DNA from 4 places in the Silvibacterium dinghuense genome. Region 4 is predicted to be linked to each of the others. Evidence: riboswitches for the same ligand, from Rfam matches in the RefSeq annotation. Region 4 holds a riboswitch; each other region holds the start of a gene.
The links. Region 4 has a riboswitch for cobalamin ahead of ESZ00_RS13365 (ribonucleoside-diphosphate reductase subunit alpha). Riboswitches for the same ligand answer to the same signal wherever they lie in the genome.
Positions count from the first base shown of each region.

Region 1: it holds a riboswitch for cobalamin, as region 4 does, so the genes downstream of both, ESZ00_RS07290 (TonB-dependent receptor) here and ESZ00_RS13365 (ribonucleoside-diphosphate reductase subunit alpha) in region 4, are expected to answer to the same signal.
Region 2: it holds a riboswitch for cobalamin, as region 4 does, so the genes downstream of both, ESZ00_RS07340 (TonB-dependent receptor) here and ESZ00_RS13365 (ribonucleoside-diphosphate reductase subunit alpha) in region 4, are expected to answer to the same signal.
Region 3: it holds a riboswitch for cobalamin, as region 4 does, so the genes downstream of both, metE (5-methyltetrahydropteroyltriglutamate--homocysteine S-methyltransferase) here and ESZ00_RS13365 (ribonucleoside-diphosphate reductase subunit alpha) in region 4, are expected to answer to the same signal.

Region 1 is NZ_SDMK01000001.1:1,859,679-1,863,016, forward strand. Features, by position in the region: gene ESZ00_RS07275 (CbtA family protein) at 1-100, opposite strand, end outside; gene ESZ00_RS07280 (CbtB domain-containing protein) at 110-331, opposite strand; gene ESZ00_RS07285 (histidine phosphatase family protein) at 500-1,129, shown strand; cobalamin riboswitch at 1,149-1,343, shown strand; gene ESZ00_RS07290 (TonB-dependent receptor) at 1,421-3,338, shown strand, end outside.
Region 2 is NZ_SDMK01000001.1:1,873,412-1,876,749, forward strand. Features, by position in the region: gene ESZ00_RS07340 (TonB-dependent receptor) at 1-1,802, opposite strand, end outside; cobalamin riboswitch at 1,814-1,989, opposite strand; gene cobU (bifunctional adenosylcobinamide kinase/adenosylcobinamide-phosphate guanylyltransferase) at 2,051-2,605, opposite strand; cobalamin riboswitch at 2,737-2,907, opposite strand; tRNA gene ESZ00_RS07350 (tRNA-Ser) at 3,019-3,108, opposite strand; gene bglX (beta-glucosidase BglX) at 3,178-3,338, opposite strand, start outside.
Region 3 is NZ_SDMK01000001.1:583,960-587,297, forward strand. Features, by position in the region: gene ESZ00_RS02195 (PAS domain S-box protein) at 1-476, shown strand, start outside; gene ESZ00_RS02200 (response regulator) at 495-875, shown strand; gene ESZ00_RS02205 (Hpt domain-containing protein) at 892-1,233, shown strand; cobalamin riboswitch at 1,262-1,464, shown strand; gene metE (5-methyltetrahydropteroyltriglutamate--homocysteine S-methyltransferase) at 1,606-3,338, shown strand, end outside.
Region 4 is NZ_SDMK01000002.1:996,299-999,636, reverse strand. Features, by position in the region: gene ESZ00_RS13370 (alpha/beta hydrolase-fold protein) at 1-1,514, shown strand, start outside; cobalamin riboswitch at 1,619-1,811, shown strand; gene ESZ00_RS13365 (ribonucleoside-diphosphate reductase subunit alpha) at 1,915-3,338, shown strand, end outside.

The sequences.
Region 1 (3,338 bases), on a different contig from region 4:
GGTCCACCTGCGGTTCGCCGACCCAGCGGGCCAGTGCAAAAACAAGCAGCCCTGCGATGAGCCCCGCAAGCATCCCGCGCACAAGCAGGATGCGGGTCATGGTGTCCTCTCAGTGGCAGGGGAAGCCGAGCAGATGCCGCCCGTCGTGCACAAATTCATGGACGACATGCCCATGGATGAGCGAGGTCGCTCCCTGTTCCGCGCCCACAAAGTAGATCGCCAGAAGCAGGAGCAGGCCACCGAAGAGAGCCCACGGCAGTATTTCCCGCACCGGAATAGCGGGGATGGAAACAGACTGAGGAGCCAGAGTGCCGGCCAGATATTGCGCCATGTCGAAAGCCTCCCGGGATCACGCGTCCCACAGCGAGAGATTGCTTAAGGAATGAAGGAAGGTCTGGCTTGGGGTCACAGTGGCGCGGCCGCGCCGGAATTGCACCGGCTTCTTCACTTCATTTCAAAGACTGCATTAACCCTATGTCTCCCTATGATGAGTGTCAAGATGATGCGCATGCCACGCGCAGAGCGTCGCACAGAGAAGGAATTTATGAGCACTCGATTCACCCTCATCGCGCATGCCGCCACGGAGTCGCAGCGGACGGCGGCCTTCCCATGGAATGAGCCGATCACCCAGCGCGAGCGGGAACGGCTCGCGACGCACGGCTGGCCTGCGCCCAAAGCCAGCCAGGTATGGGCAGCGCCCGAAGCGCGCACGCAGGAGACAGCCCGGCTGCTGAGGCTCGAGCCCGCTATAGCGGAAGCGCTGCGCGACTGCGACTACGGGGAGTGGCGCGGCCGCACGATGGACGAGGTGCAATCGGCAGAACCCGAAGGGCTGATGGCCTGGCTTACCACTCCGGACGCCGCCCCACACGGCGGCGAATCCATCGAGCAGCTGATTCGCCGGGTCGGCGCGTGGCTGGATTCGGATTTAAAGCCGCAGCATATCGTCACCGTCACGCACCCGGCCTGCATCCGGGCCGCAATCGTCCACGCGCTGCGCCTGCCCGCGCTGCTCTTCTGGCGCTTCGACATCGCGCCGCTCACCCTTACCGACCTGCGCCGGAGCGGCCCGACCTGGACCGTGCGCTGTGCGGGGTGTACGCTACTCCGGGCTGAACCGCTGGAATAAGAGTGCGGTTATGCTATGGTGGCTTTCAGATACTCCGGGTGCCCGCGAGGGCATAACAGGGAAGCCGGTGAGAAGTCCGGCACGGTCCCGCCACTGTAATCAGGACAATGGATCTTCCAAGAGCCACTCGGAAACGGGGAAGGCGGAGGATCTGAGCCGTCTCGTGACGGATCAACCTGTGAGTCAGGAGACCTACCCGGATCATTTTCGACTCTTCTCCGCGTGGAAACGGGGACGATCGCTCATCTCCCCCTGAGCCCTCGCGCCTTTTCATGCCCTGCGAGGTTACCGATGGCCGGACAACGGCTCCGTGCTCTTTTATCTGCGGCTCTGCGAGCGTGTCTTCCCGCTCTTTCTGTCATTGCACTCCTTCTGAACTCGATTCCCGCACACGCCGCCAGCGGAGGCAGCATCTCCGGCACAGTCACGGACTCCACCGGCGCCGTCATCGTGGGAGCCTCGCTCAAGCTCATCAACACCGCGCAGCAGACCGCTTGGCAGGCCTCGTCCGACAAGCAGGGACTCTACTCCTTCCCCGACCTTCCCGTAGGCCACTACGATCTCACCATCACCGCGGCCGGCTTTACCACGCAGAAAAAGACGGCCATCTCGGTCGATACCGATGCGGCTATCCGCCTCGATGTAGTGCTCGCCGTCGGCAGCCAGACTGACACCATCTCAGTCACCAGCGATACCGGCGCGCAGGTGGAAACAAGTTCGACGCATCTTGGCGAAGTCGTCTCTGGCGCACAGATGACGGCGCTGCCACTCAACGGCAGAAGTTATACTGACCTGCTCGCCATCCAGCCCGGCGTCGCGCCCATCTCCACGCTGCTTGCGAGCTCGGTCATCATGGCCGGCGTCACCGGCAGCCTCGACCCCTCCGGCGATCTGAATCCCGGCAACCTCTCGATCAATGGCCAGCGCGAGTCCTCGAACGGCTTTCTGGTGAACGGCATCGACGTGCAGGAGCACATGAACGGCGGCACGTCGATCATTCCCAATCTCGATTCGATCGATGAATTTCGCGTGTTAACCAATAATTTCGATCCGGAATACGGCAACTATAACGGCGGCATGGTGACCGTCGTCAGCAAGTCCGGCGCCGGCCAGTTCCACGGCGAAGCCTTCGAATTCCTGCGCAACACCGATCTCGATGCGCGCGGCTACTTCGACCCCACGCGTCCCGCTTTCCGCCAGAATCAATTCGGTGGCACCTTCGGCGGACCGGTCATCCGGAATAAAGTCTTCTTCTTTGCCGACTACCAGGGCACGCGCACCACGCAGGGAATCTCGACAGGAAATATCTCTGTACCCACAACAGCGGAGCGCGGCGGCGATTTTCTCAACACTTCAACGCAGCAGAGCCTGTTGACCGGCAGCGTAAGCGGTTCCTATCTCGCGTCCCTGCTCAGCCAGGATCTCGGCTATACGGTGACCTCAGGCGAGGCCTACTCCTCGGTGTTCCCGAATGGCGTCATTCCAAAGAGCGCGTGGTCCGCACCAGCGAAGAACCTGCTGAAGTACATCCCGTCGCCCAATACCGGCTCCGACCAGTTCTCGACCTCGGCCTACGCCGAAACTGTCCGTGACGACAAGGGCGCAATCCGCATCGACGCCAATAGTTGGATGGGCCAACTCTCCGGCTACTACTTCATCGACGACTACAACCTCGATAACCCTTATCCTGGCTCGGTCGCAGGCGCCACGATTCCGGGCTTCGACGCACTCACCATCGGGCGCGCGCAGCTCTTCTCCCTTGGAGACACGAAGGTCTTTGGCGCAACGACAGTGAATGAATTCCATCTCGGGTATCTGCGCAACGCCAACATCGTGGGACAGCCCAAGGGCGGCCTGGGCGTGACTCTAGCCTCGCAGGGCTTCGTCACCGGAGCCGATACGACTGGCATCTATGTGCAGGCGCCGCAGTATGAAGGCGTCGAGAACATGACCTTCCCGAGCTTCACCATGGGTGTGCCGATCACGAACATGACACAGGTCAATAACACTATTTACCTCAGCGACGGCCTCTCCAAGGTGATGGGCTCGCACACGCTCAAAGCGGGCGGGCAGTTCCACGCCGATGAGGTGAACGAGCATCCCAACGCGACCTTCAACGGCACCTTCAACCTGGATGGAACAGAAACCGGCTCCGCCTATGCCGATTTCCTCATCGGCGTGCCGAGCAACTTCACGCAGTCTTCGGGCC
Region 2 (3,338 bases), on a different contig from region 4:
TTGTGGAAGTACGTGACACCCAGAAGCCCGCGTCCTTTGAAGATCTGCTGATCCACGCCAGCATCGTAGGTGCGCGAATCTTCCGCTCCAAGCGGCGTTACGTGATACTGCGAGATCAGCTGCGCGCCATCGGAGAGCGGCTCCAGCAACCCGTAAAGTGAGTTGGTCTGGTCATAGACACTCGGCTCCTTGATGCCCTTGCCGAAGCTCGCGTGCAGCTTGGTGCCGTTGAAGAAACTACGGTCCGAAGGACGCACGAGGTAGTACGCAAGCGACGCACGCGGAGTCGCCGCAAATCCGAAAAGGCCGTTGTCTTCAAGCCCTGTGCCCAGGTTCCAGAAGAGCCGGTTGCGGACATCGCCGGAGAGCTGCAGCGTGTAGCTGTAGTTATCGCGGCTGATCGTGCTCGGTGTCTCGCCGGTGTATCCCGCCGCGCCATACTCGTGCTCGTACTTAAATGCGCCGAGCGCCAGGAAGTGCGGCGTCACGCTGTAATCGCTCTGCGCGTAGACAAAGTCGCGGCTCGATGGCGACAGGTACTGCGAATAGGTATCGCTGTACTGAAAGATGGCCTGTCCATGCACAGAGTAGCCGTTGGCGCCGGTGATTGTGACCGGCGCGCCGAGCCAGTACCCGATCTCGGGATCGTAAATACCGGTCGCGCCAAAGTCGTTGTATTCGGAGTTCAGCCGCAGACCTCCGTAGCGAACCATGTTATGCCACTTATCCGTAGCCTGGTTATTCCAGGTCACGCCGTAATAGTTATCCTGCTCCTTCTGCTGCCCGTCGTCGGGGATGCCGTAGAGCGCAATGGCGTTCGGCTGACCACCGGAGACGATGACATGGCGTACGGTAAAGCGAAGATCGTTGGCCCGGTTCGGCGTCCATCCGAAGTTACCGGCATAGGTAGCATTGTGGAACTCGCTGTTCGGGATGTTGTTGTCGGTGTCGATGCGCGCAAAGGCCGAGTAGAGATCGAAATGCTTATATGCCATGCCCGCGGTCACGTTGTTGCGATAGGTGCGGAAGTTGCCCGCCTCGCCGGCATAGGTGATGTAGGGTAGCTCCGTCGATCCGCACGGCGTGGTAAGACTGACGACACCGGCCAGCGCATCGGAGCCATAGAGCGCACTGTTCGGTTCGCGCAGCACTTCGATCGACTGGATGCCCGTGCTCGCGAGGTTGGCAAACTCCACCGCTCCACCGATAGCATCGGCCGGGATGCCGTCGATCAGCACCTTGTTCGCATCCGATGCGCCGCCGCGGATGTACAGCGCAGTCGTGCCGCCCATCTCGCCGGTCTGCGTCATCTGCAGTCCTGGCACCAGGCGAAGCGGGTCCTGCACCTCGGCAGCATAGCGAAAGTCCTCGGACGGCATCACCGTCACCGAGGTTCCGGTCTGCGCTTCCGGCGTCGGAGCACCCGTCGAAGTAACCGTCACCTGCTGCGTGAGCGTGGGCGTGGCGAGCGTAACGTTCAGCTCGCCGTCTCCGGACGCGGAGAGATATACGCTCTGACTGCCGGCAGCCTGAAAGGATGGAGCAGCGGCGCGAATGCTATAACGCCCCGCAGCCGGGATTGCGAAATGGTACGCGCCGGTGCGGTCACTGCGCGTGCTGGCGATCACATGCTCATTCTCGACGAGACTCACCGCGGCATCGGCAACCGCCGCGCCCAGCGGATCGACCACCGTGCCATGAAGCTCACCGAACTTCTGCGCCTGCAGAGTGGGGAACCATGACGGAGACAGGAAAAGTGCGAGAAAGCCACAGGTAGACAATCGACGTACAAAAACAGACATGTTCCCCCTCGGGTTCGTGCTGCAGCCGGGCCGGTCTCCTGACTCGCGCGTCATCGAGCAAGTGCTGCCTTCCGGGAGCCAGGCTCCAGTGGCGTTAGAACTTCCTGCACTTCTCTCTGCGCTCACAGTTACGGGGTAGTGGCGGATTTGCACCGCGCTTCCCGACACCCTGCTGGTGATGATGTTCCGTGAATACACTCCCTGCATCGAAACGGACCGCGACAGTCCATTTCGATCACAGGAAAACGCTAAGGCGCGGAAGCCGCCATACCCTTCAATGTGAGCGGCAGCCCCGCCACCATGAGGACCACATGATCAGCGAGGGCCGCGACACGCTGGTTGATCTCGCCCAGCAGATCGCGATAGCGCCGCCCCAGCTCGAAGGCCGGAACTACTCCGCTGCCCACTTCATTCGATACAAGGATCACAGAGCAGGGCGCTGCCTTCAATGCAGCACAAAGATCAGCAACAGCCTTCGACAGCCCGTCGGGATCGCCGCTGAAGGTGTCGAGCAGCTTGCCCGCATATAAGGTGAGGCAGTCGATAACCAGCAGATCACAATCCTGCACCGATCCAATCGTCTCAGCCAGCCGCAGCGGCTCTTCGATTGTCTTCCAGTGCCCGGGCCGCTCGGCTCGATGGCGTTCGATCTTGCGCCGCATCTCTTCGTCATCCCGCCGCTCGGCGGTGGCGAGAAACGTTACACGGTCAGCATGCGAGGCGAGTTCGAGCGCATAACGGCTCTTGCCGCTGCGCACCCCGCCCAGGACGAGGGTTACGCGCGAAGGTGCAGGTGTGAACATGCTCGGCTTTCCGGCGCTCGCCAGGGCGAACGCACAAAGGCAAAGCGGGAAGGAACGAGAAATCCGCTGCCACGTGATCCGGAAGGTGATCCCGTGCTCATGCTCTTCAACTCTCCCATCGAAGTTGAATCAGCCCGGACTGGCATCTGGCCGGTCTCCTGACTCACGCCTCACTGAAATCGAGCGGCCTTCCCAGAACTTCAGTCCCAGTGGCGCAAAATGCCGATCTCTCCGCGTTCACAGTTACGGGGTAGTGGCGGATTCGCACCGCCTTCCCGAACACCAGATGTCTTGAAAGATACCGTCCGGCTGCCGGAAGGTCAACGCCTGCAGCCGATGCAGGGGAACGTCTTCCTCCGCATGCACAGGAACTCTGGATTTTGAGTGGAAAACTGCAGAAAAGGATTAAAAGCTGGCGGAGGGAGAGGGATTCGAACCCCCGTTACCCTTACGGGTAAAGCGGTTTTCAAGACCGCCTGTTTCAACCACTCACACATCCCTCCGCGACGGGCGCGGACACGCTGCACTTATTGTAATGCAGCGCGTCCGCTGGAGCCCGACTGGCCCAAAGCCTACTTTTGCACCTCGAACTGCGCATGAAGAGCGGCCCGGGAGTCGTCTCCGGCCCACACATCGTAGATCGAGGGATCGAAGGTCCAGCCATGCGTGGCCGCACTCCAGTAGGCGAGCTGATCGCGGTCAAGGGCGAAGTGGACGGTCTTCGTCTCTCCGG
Region 3 (3,338 bases), on a different contig from region 4:
TGCTCGCCGAATTAAGGAGAGTGCTCAAAAACACGCAGAACAGTACCTCCGTTCTTCTGGTGGAAGATGATGAAGACCTGGCGAAGGTGATGACGACCACCCTCGAGCGCGCCGGTTTCTCTATCCGGCATGCAGCCACGGTAGGCCGAGCCATCGCGCTCTGCGAACAGAGTGCACCGGACCTCATCATTCTCGACCTGGCGCTGCCTGATGGCCACGGCCTGGAGTTGGTGCGCTGGCTCCGTCTCCATCCCCTGATGCGCCGGCTGCCGCTGGTGGTATATTCTGCGCGAGAAGTACCCGCTGAAGAGCAGACAGAACTGCGCCTGGGACAAACAGAGTTTCTCACCAAGGCGAAAGTGCAACCACAGGAAGTGGAAGAGCTGGTGGTCGCCATGCTTCACGACTCCGGCCGCGATGCCATGACCATGGAGCTTCCCTTCTCGAATGAGACCGCCGAAACGGCGGAACAATAAAAGATCAGAGCAACGACCATGTCCAGGCGCATTCTCATCATCGATGACGACGACGATATCCGCGAGGTAGCCGGCCTCACGCTCGAGATGATCGGAGGCTGGACCGTGCTGACGGCCAACTCGGGAAGCAATGGCATTGAGCGCGCCCGCCAGGAAAAACCGGATGCCATCCTGCTCGACGTGATGATGCCCGGCATGGATGGACCGACAACATTCCAGGAGATGCAGAAGATTCCCGAGATCGCGCAGATCCCGGTTATTCTGCTCACCGCGAAGGTCCAGGGAGCGGATCAGAAGCGTTTCGCTTCGCTCGGCGTCGCGGCCATCCTGCTCAAGCCTTTCGATCCGATGACGCTCGTCCAGCAGATATCCGACGCGCTTGGGTGGAGCGCGGAATGAACACCGTGAGTCCGCGATGACGGACCCGACAGCGCAAGAAAAAATAGCACAGGCGCTGCGAGGGATCTGGATCAGCAGCCGCGCGACGCTCGAAGAGCGCATCTCCGTGCTGACGCAGGCCGGGCAGGCACTCGCCGCCGGCACTTTGGATGATTCCCTGCGCCAGCAGGCGGAATCCGCCGCGCACAAACTGGCCGGAGTGCTGGGCACTTTTGGCATGCCGCGCGGCAGCGCACTGGCATCGCAACTCGAGCAGGCTCTCGGCAACGAGAAGTCGAACGATAGGCACGCCGAAGTACAGCAGTGGCTCGTTGAATTGCGCGAAGAGATGGCCGCGCAGGACCGGCGCTGCGCCTGACCTTCTCCGAACGATGACACACAACCCTGTACACTGGTTTTGAGCAGGTCAGGGCTCTTTGCGAGCTCTGCGAAATGGGAAGCCGGTGTGAATCCGGCACTGTCCCGCAGCGGTATGGGGAACGAAACGTGGCACGGCGAAGAGCCAACGCACTGTCCTTTCACGGATGGGAAGCGGCCATGGAGTAGGCGGCCCTCAAGTCCGAACACCAGCCTGCCGCCACCACCACGGAGGCGCTGGTAGCTGACCGTGGGTGCGCTTGAGGTTTGCCGTTCTCGTGGACTGGACCGGCCGCCACTGCTCATGCCTGCGTCTTCGCGCAGGTAAAGCCTGCGCACGGGTGGTTCTTTCGCAACAGGAGAGAACCGACACATGCATTCTGCGACACCCTTATCTTCCGTTTCCGTCACCACCGCGAATCTGGGCTTTCCACGCATCGGCCGCCATCGCGAACTCAAGGCCGCACTGGAAAAATTCTGGACCGGCGCCATCGATGCAGAGCAGCTTCTCCAGACCGCAGGCTCACTGCGCCACGAGCACTGGCGCGTGCAACGCAAAGCCGGCATCGACGTCATTCCGACAAACGACTTCTCGCTTTACGACCAGGTACTTGATGCGCTGGTCCTGATTGGAGCAACGCCCGAGCGCTTCGGCAGCGGCGAAGTCACGCTCGAGCGCTATTTCGCGACGGCCCGCAACAGCTCCACGCAACCCGTGATGGAGATGACCAAGTGGTTTGACACGAACTATCACTACCTCGTACCCGAGTGGTCCGAAGGTCTCGCGTTTACGCCGAACACACGGCGGCTGCTCGCCGAAATAGCCGAAGCCCGCGCGCTGGGCATCGATCCCCGGCCCGTGCTGCTCGGCCCTGTCACGCTGCTTGCTCTCGGCAAGGGCGTCAACGGCTTCGATCCGCTGCAGCTGGTCGATCGCATCACCACTGTGTATCTCTCCATCCTCGATACACTCGCGGCCAACAATGTTTCCTGGGTCCAGATCGATGAGCCGCTGCTGATCACCGATCTCACTCCCACACTTGCCGAGGCTTATCGCAGCATCTACGCACGGTTGAGCAAGAGCCCGGTACGCCTGATGCTCACCACCTACTTCGGTGCGCTGGGCGATAATCTCCCCCTGGCCGTCAGCCTCGGCACCGCGGGGCTGCACATCGATCTGGTACGCGCACCCGAACAACTCCAGACGGTGCTCAACGCGCTGCATCCGGAACAGACACTCAGTCTCGGCTGCATCGACGGCCGCAACATCTGGCTCACCGATCTTTCGGCTGCTCGTTTGCAGATCGATGAGGCCGTCCGCGTCCTCGGCAAGGAGCGGGTCATCGCGGCACCGTCCTGCTCGCTGCTGCATGTGCCGCATGATCTGCGCGAGGAGACGGCTCTGCCGCCGCGCCTACTTCGCTGGCTGCGCTTTGCCGAGGAGAAGCTCCGCGACCTCTCCGCGCTGGCTCGCAACGAAACTTCGGTCCTCACGCAGAATCAAGCCGATCTTGCCGACCGCAAAGAAGCCGAGAGCACGACCAACGCCACGGTCCGCACTGCGCTCGCATCGCTTGGCGAGGCAGACTTCACGCGCCGTTCACCGTATCCTGCGCGAGCCGGAGCCCAGCGCAAACAACTGGGTCTGCCGCTCGTGCCCACCACGACCATCGGCTCCTTCCCGCAATCGGCCGAAGTGAGAAAGCATCGCGCCGCGTGGCGAAAGGGTATCGAGAGCACAGGTCAGTATGAGTCCTTCCTGCGCGAAGCCATTGCGGACTGCATTCGCGAGCAGGAGCGCATTGGTCTCGATGTGCTGGTACACGGCGAGTTCGAGCGCAATGACATGGTCGAGCACTTTGCCGAGTTCCTCGAAGGCTTCGCCTTCACCCGCAACGGCTGGGTGCAGAGCTACGGCTCGCGCTGCGTCAAACCGCCGGTGATCTACGGCGATGTCTCGCGCCCGCAACCCATGACAGTACGCTGGACCGAGTATGCGCGCTCACTCACCGAACGACCGATCAAGGGCATGCTCACCGGCCCCATCACCATCCTGCAGTGGTCGTTTGTCCGTGATGACATTCCCCGCAGCCAGACCACCTGGCA
Region 4 (3,338 bases):
TGGTCAACCAGGACCCGGCGAAGCCGATCGTGGTGGATGCGGCGACCGTCGGCTATCCGCGCAAGACGCTGAACGATCTGGACGCGGGCGATTACACGGTGCAGGCCGTCTTCAACGTCTACGAAGAGTTTCACCTCGAAAATGGCAAGACGCTCTGGCTGCCGCCGGACAAGGGCGAAGGACAACACTGGAATCACAAGCCAGGCAATCCTTACGACGCGCCGGTGAAGGTGCATTTTGATCCGAAGTCGAAGACTGTGCTGAAGCTGACGCTGGACAAGGTGATTCCTCCCATCGAGGGCACGGACGAAGATCCGGCGGTGATGGCAGCAAAGGATCCTGGCGCGAAGTGGCTGAAGTACGAGCGATTCCGCAGTGAAAAGCTGAGTAAATTCTGGGGACGCGACGTCTACCTGGGCGCATGGGTGCTGCTGCCCGATGGCTTCGACGAGCATCCGGATGCGCACTATCCGCTGGTTGTCTATCAGGATCACTACCATGCGGGCTTCGGGCCGCTGCCGTGGGTGACGACGCCTCCTGACCCGAAGGCAAAGGGCGGTCCGCGCCGTGGAAGCGCGGGCTACCGCTTTTATCAGGACTGGACCTCGGGTCGGCTGCCGCGCGTGATCATGATCTACGTGCAGAACGCGAACCCATACTATGACGACTCGTACGTGGTGGACTCGGCGAATGTGGGCCCTTACGGCTCGGCGATCAACGAGGAGCTGATCCCGTTTATCGAGAAGAAGTATCGCGGCCTTGGGCAGGGATGGGCGCGCGCTACCTTCGGCGGCTCGACCGGCGGCTGGGAAGCTTTGGCGACGCAAGTCTTCTATCCGGATATGTACAACGGAACCTGGGCAGCGTGCCCTGACCCGGTGGACTTCCACGGCTATCAGAACATCGATCTCTACAACGATGCGAATGCCTTTGTCCGCAAGGGCGACTTCGGCGAGATTCCGATAGCGGCTGATCGCAAGCCGGATGGCTCGATCATCGCGAACACCGATGCTGAGTTCCGCTTCGAATATGTGCTGGGCACGCATGGGCGCTCCACCGAGCAGTGGAATATCTGGCAGGCGGTCTTTTCACCCCAGGGAGCAGATGGCTACCCGGCACAGGTGATCGATCCGCTGACGGGGGAGATCGACAAGCAGGTCGTCGAGTACTGGCATGAGCACTACGACCTGAACGCCTATATGCAGAAGAACTGGGCGACGCTGGGACCGAAGCTCGAGGGCAAGCTGCACCTCGCGGTCGGAGACGGCGACACCTATTTCCTGAACAACGCGGTGCATGATCTACAGAAGTCGCTCGAGGCGACGCGCAATCCGCACTCGGACGCCCAGTTTCAGTACGGGCCGGGTGAGCCGCATTGCTATACGGGCGGTCCGGCCGAGTACACGATGCAGGAAAACAATGCGAACTGGCCGCAGCGGGTGCTTCCGCAGATGGTCGATCACATGCTGAGAACGGCGCCCGAAGGAGCGGATGTAAAGAGCTGGCGTTACTGATTCGTTAATAGAGAGCGGCTACCGGTCACCCATGGTGGGGTTTTGCAGAGATTTGCAGAATATCCACAATGGGTGGTCTTGTTTGTGGCTGTCGACTCAACTTATAGTGGGTTTATTCCGATGGTTCCTTCTATGAGGAGGATGAAAAGGGAATCCGGTGAAACTCCGGAACTGCCCCGCAGCGGTTAGCAGGTACGAAAGCCACGAGGACACTGGGTCCCGTTCGGACCTCGGGAAGTCTGGCAAGTAGGTTCGAACCTGCATAGTCCGAAGACCTGCCAACGGAAATATACGTTCGCGCCTCCGAGGGGAGGCGAAGTAACGGTAACTGGCGCTGCTCCGCCCGGAGCGGCTGGTGCTGTTTCTTCGCATGCTTTCCGAGGCCCAGGAGACTCTCCCGATGGCCGCTACTACCGATCGCATTCCTGTACAGACGACCCTCTCCGATGTGACGCCGGGTTTTCCCGTGCCCGAAGAGACGGCGGTGATGCATGTGCGCAAACGCAATGGATCACTCGAGCCGGTGGACGTAAACAAGATCGTGCGTGCGGTGCAGCGATGCGCTCACGGGCTGCAGCATGTGGATTCGATCCGCGTGGCTTCGAAGACGATCGGCGGCCTGTATGATGGCGCGACCACGCAGGAGCTGGACAAGATTTCGATCGACACGGCGGCTTCGCTGATCGCCGAAGAGCCGCAGTATTCGCGGCTGGCGGCACGCCTGCTGCTGGCGACCATCACGAAGGAGGTTTCGAATTTCAACCTCTACTCCTTCTCGCAGTCGATCAACTACGGGCACCATGAAGGTGTGGTCAGCAACGCCACGGCCGAGTTCGTGCATACCCACGCCCGCAAGCTGAATGACGCGATCGATGACAGCTTCTCCGATCGCTTCGAATACTTCGGCCTGCGCACAGTCTACGACCGCTACCTTCTGCGCGATCCGCTTTCGCGCCGCATCATCGAGACGCCGCAGCACTTCTTTCTGCGTGTAGCCTGCGGTCTGGCGCAGTCGCCGAATGAGGCCATCAACTTCTATCGGTTGATTGCGTCGCTCGACTACCTGCCATCCTCGCCGACGCTCTTCAACTCGGGCACCAAGCATGCGCAGATGTCTTCGTGCTATCTGCACGATTCGCCGCTCGACTCGCTCGACAGCATCTACGACACCTATAAGAATGTTGCACTGCTGTCGAAGTTCTCCGGCGGTATCGGGCTCGCATTCCACCGTGTGCGCTCCGAAGGATCGTTGATCCGCGCGACAAATGGCCTCTCAAACGGCATCGTGCCGTGGCTGCGCACGCTGGACAGCTCCGTGGCGGCGGTCAACCAGGGTGGCAAGCGCAAGGGCGCATGCTGCGTGTACCTGGAGCCGTGGCACGCGGACATCGAGCAGTTCCTCGAGTTGCGAGACAACACCGGCGACGTGGCGCGCCGTACCCACAATCTGAATCTGGCCAACTGGATCTCCGACCTCTTCATGCAACGCGTGGAGGCCGACGGTACCTGGTCGCTCTTCGATCCGAAGGACGTGCCGCAGTTGCCCGACCTTTATGGTGATGACTTCAAGGCTGCTTATGAGAAAGCCGAAGAGGAAAAGCTCTATCGCCGCCAGATCAAGGCTCGCGACCTGTATGCACGCATGATGCGCACGCTGGCCGAGACCGGCAATGGCTGGATGACCTTCAAGGACGCGACCAACCTGAAGTGCAACCAGACCGGCGAGCAGGGCAATGTGGTGCACCTCTCGAACCTGTGCACCGAGATCACCGAGGTGACCTCGAGCGACCAGACAGCGGTGTGCAACCTGGGCTCGATCAACCT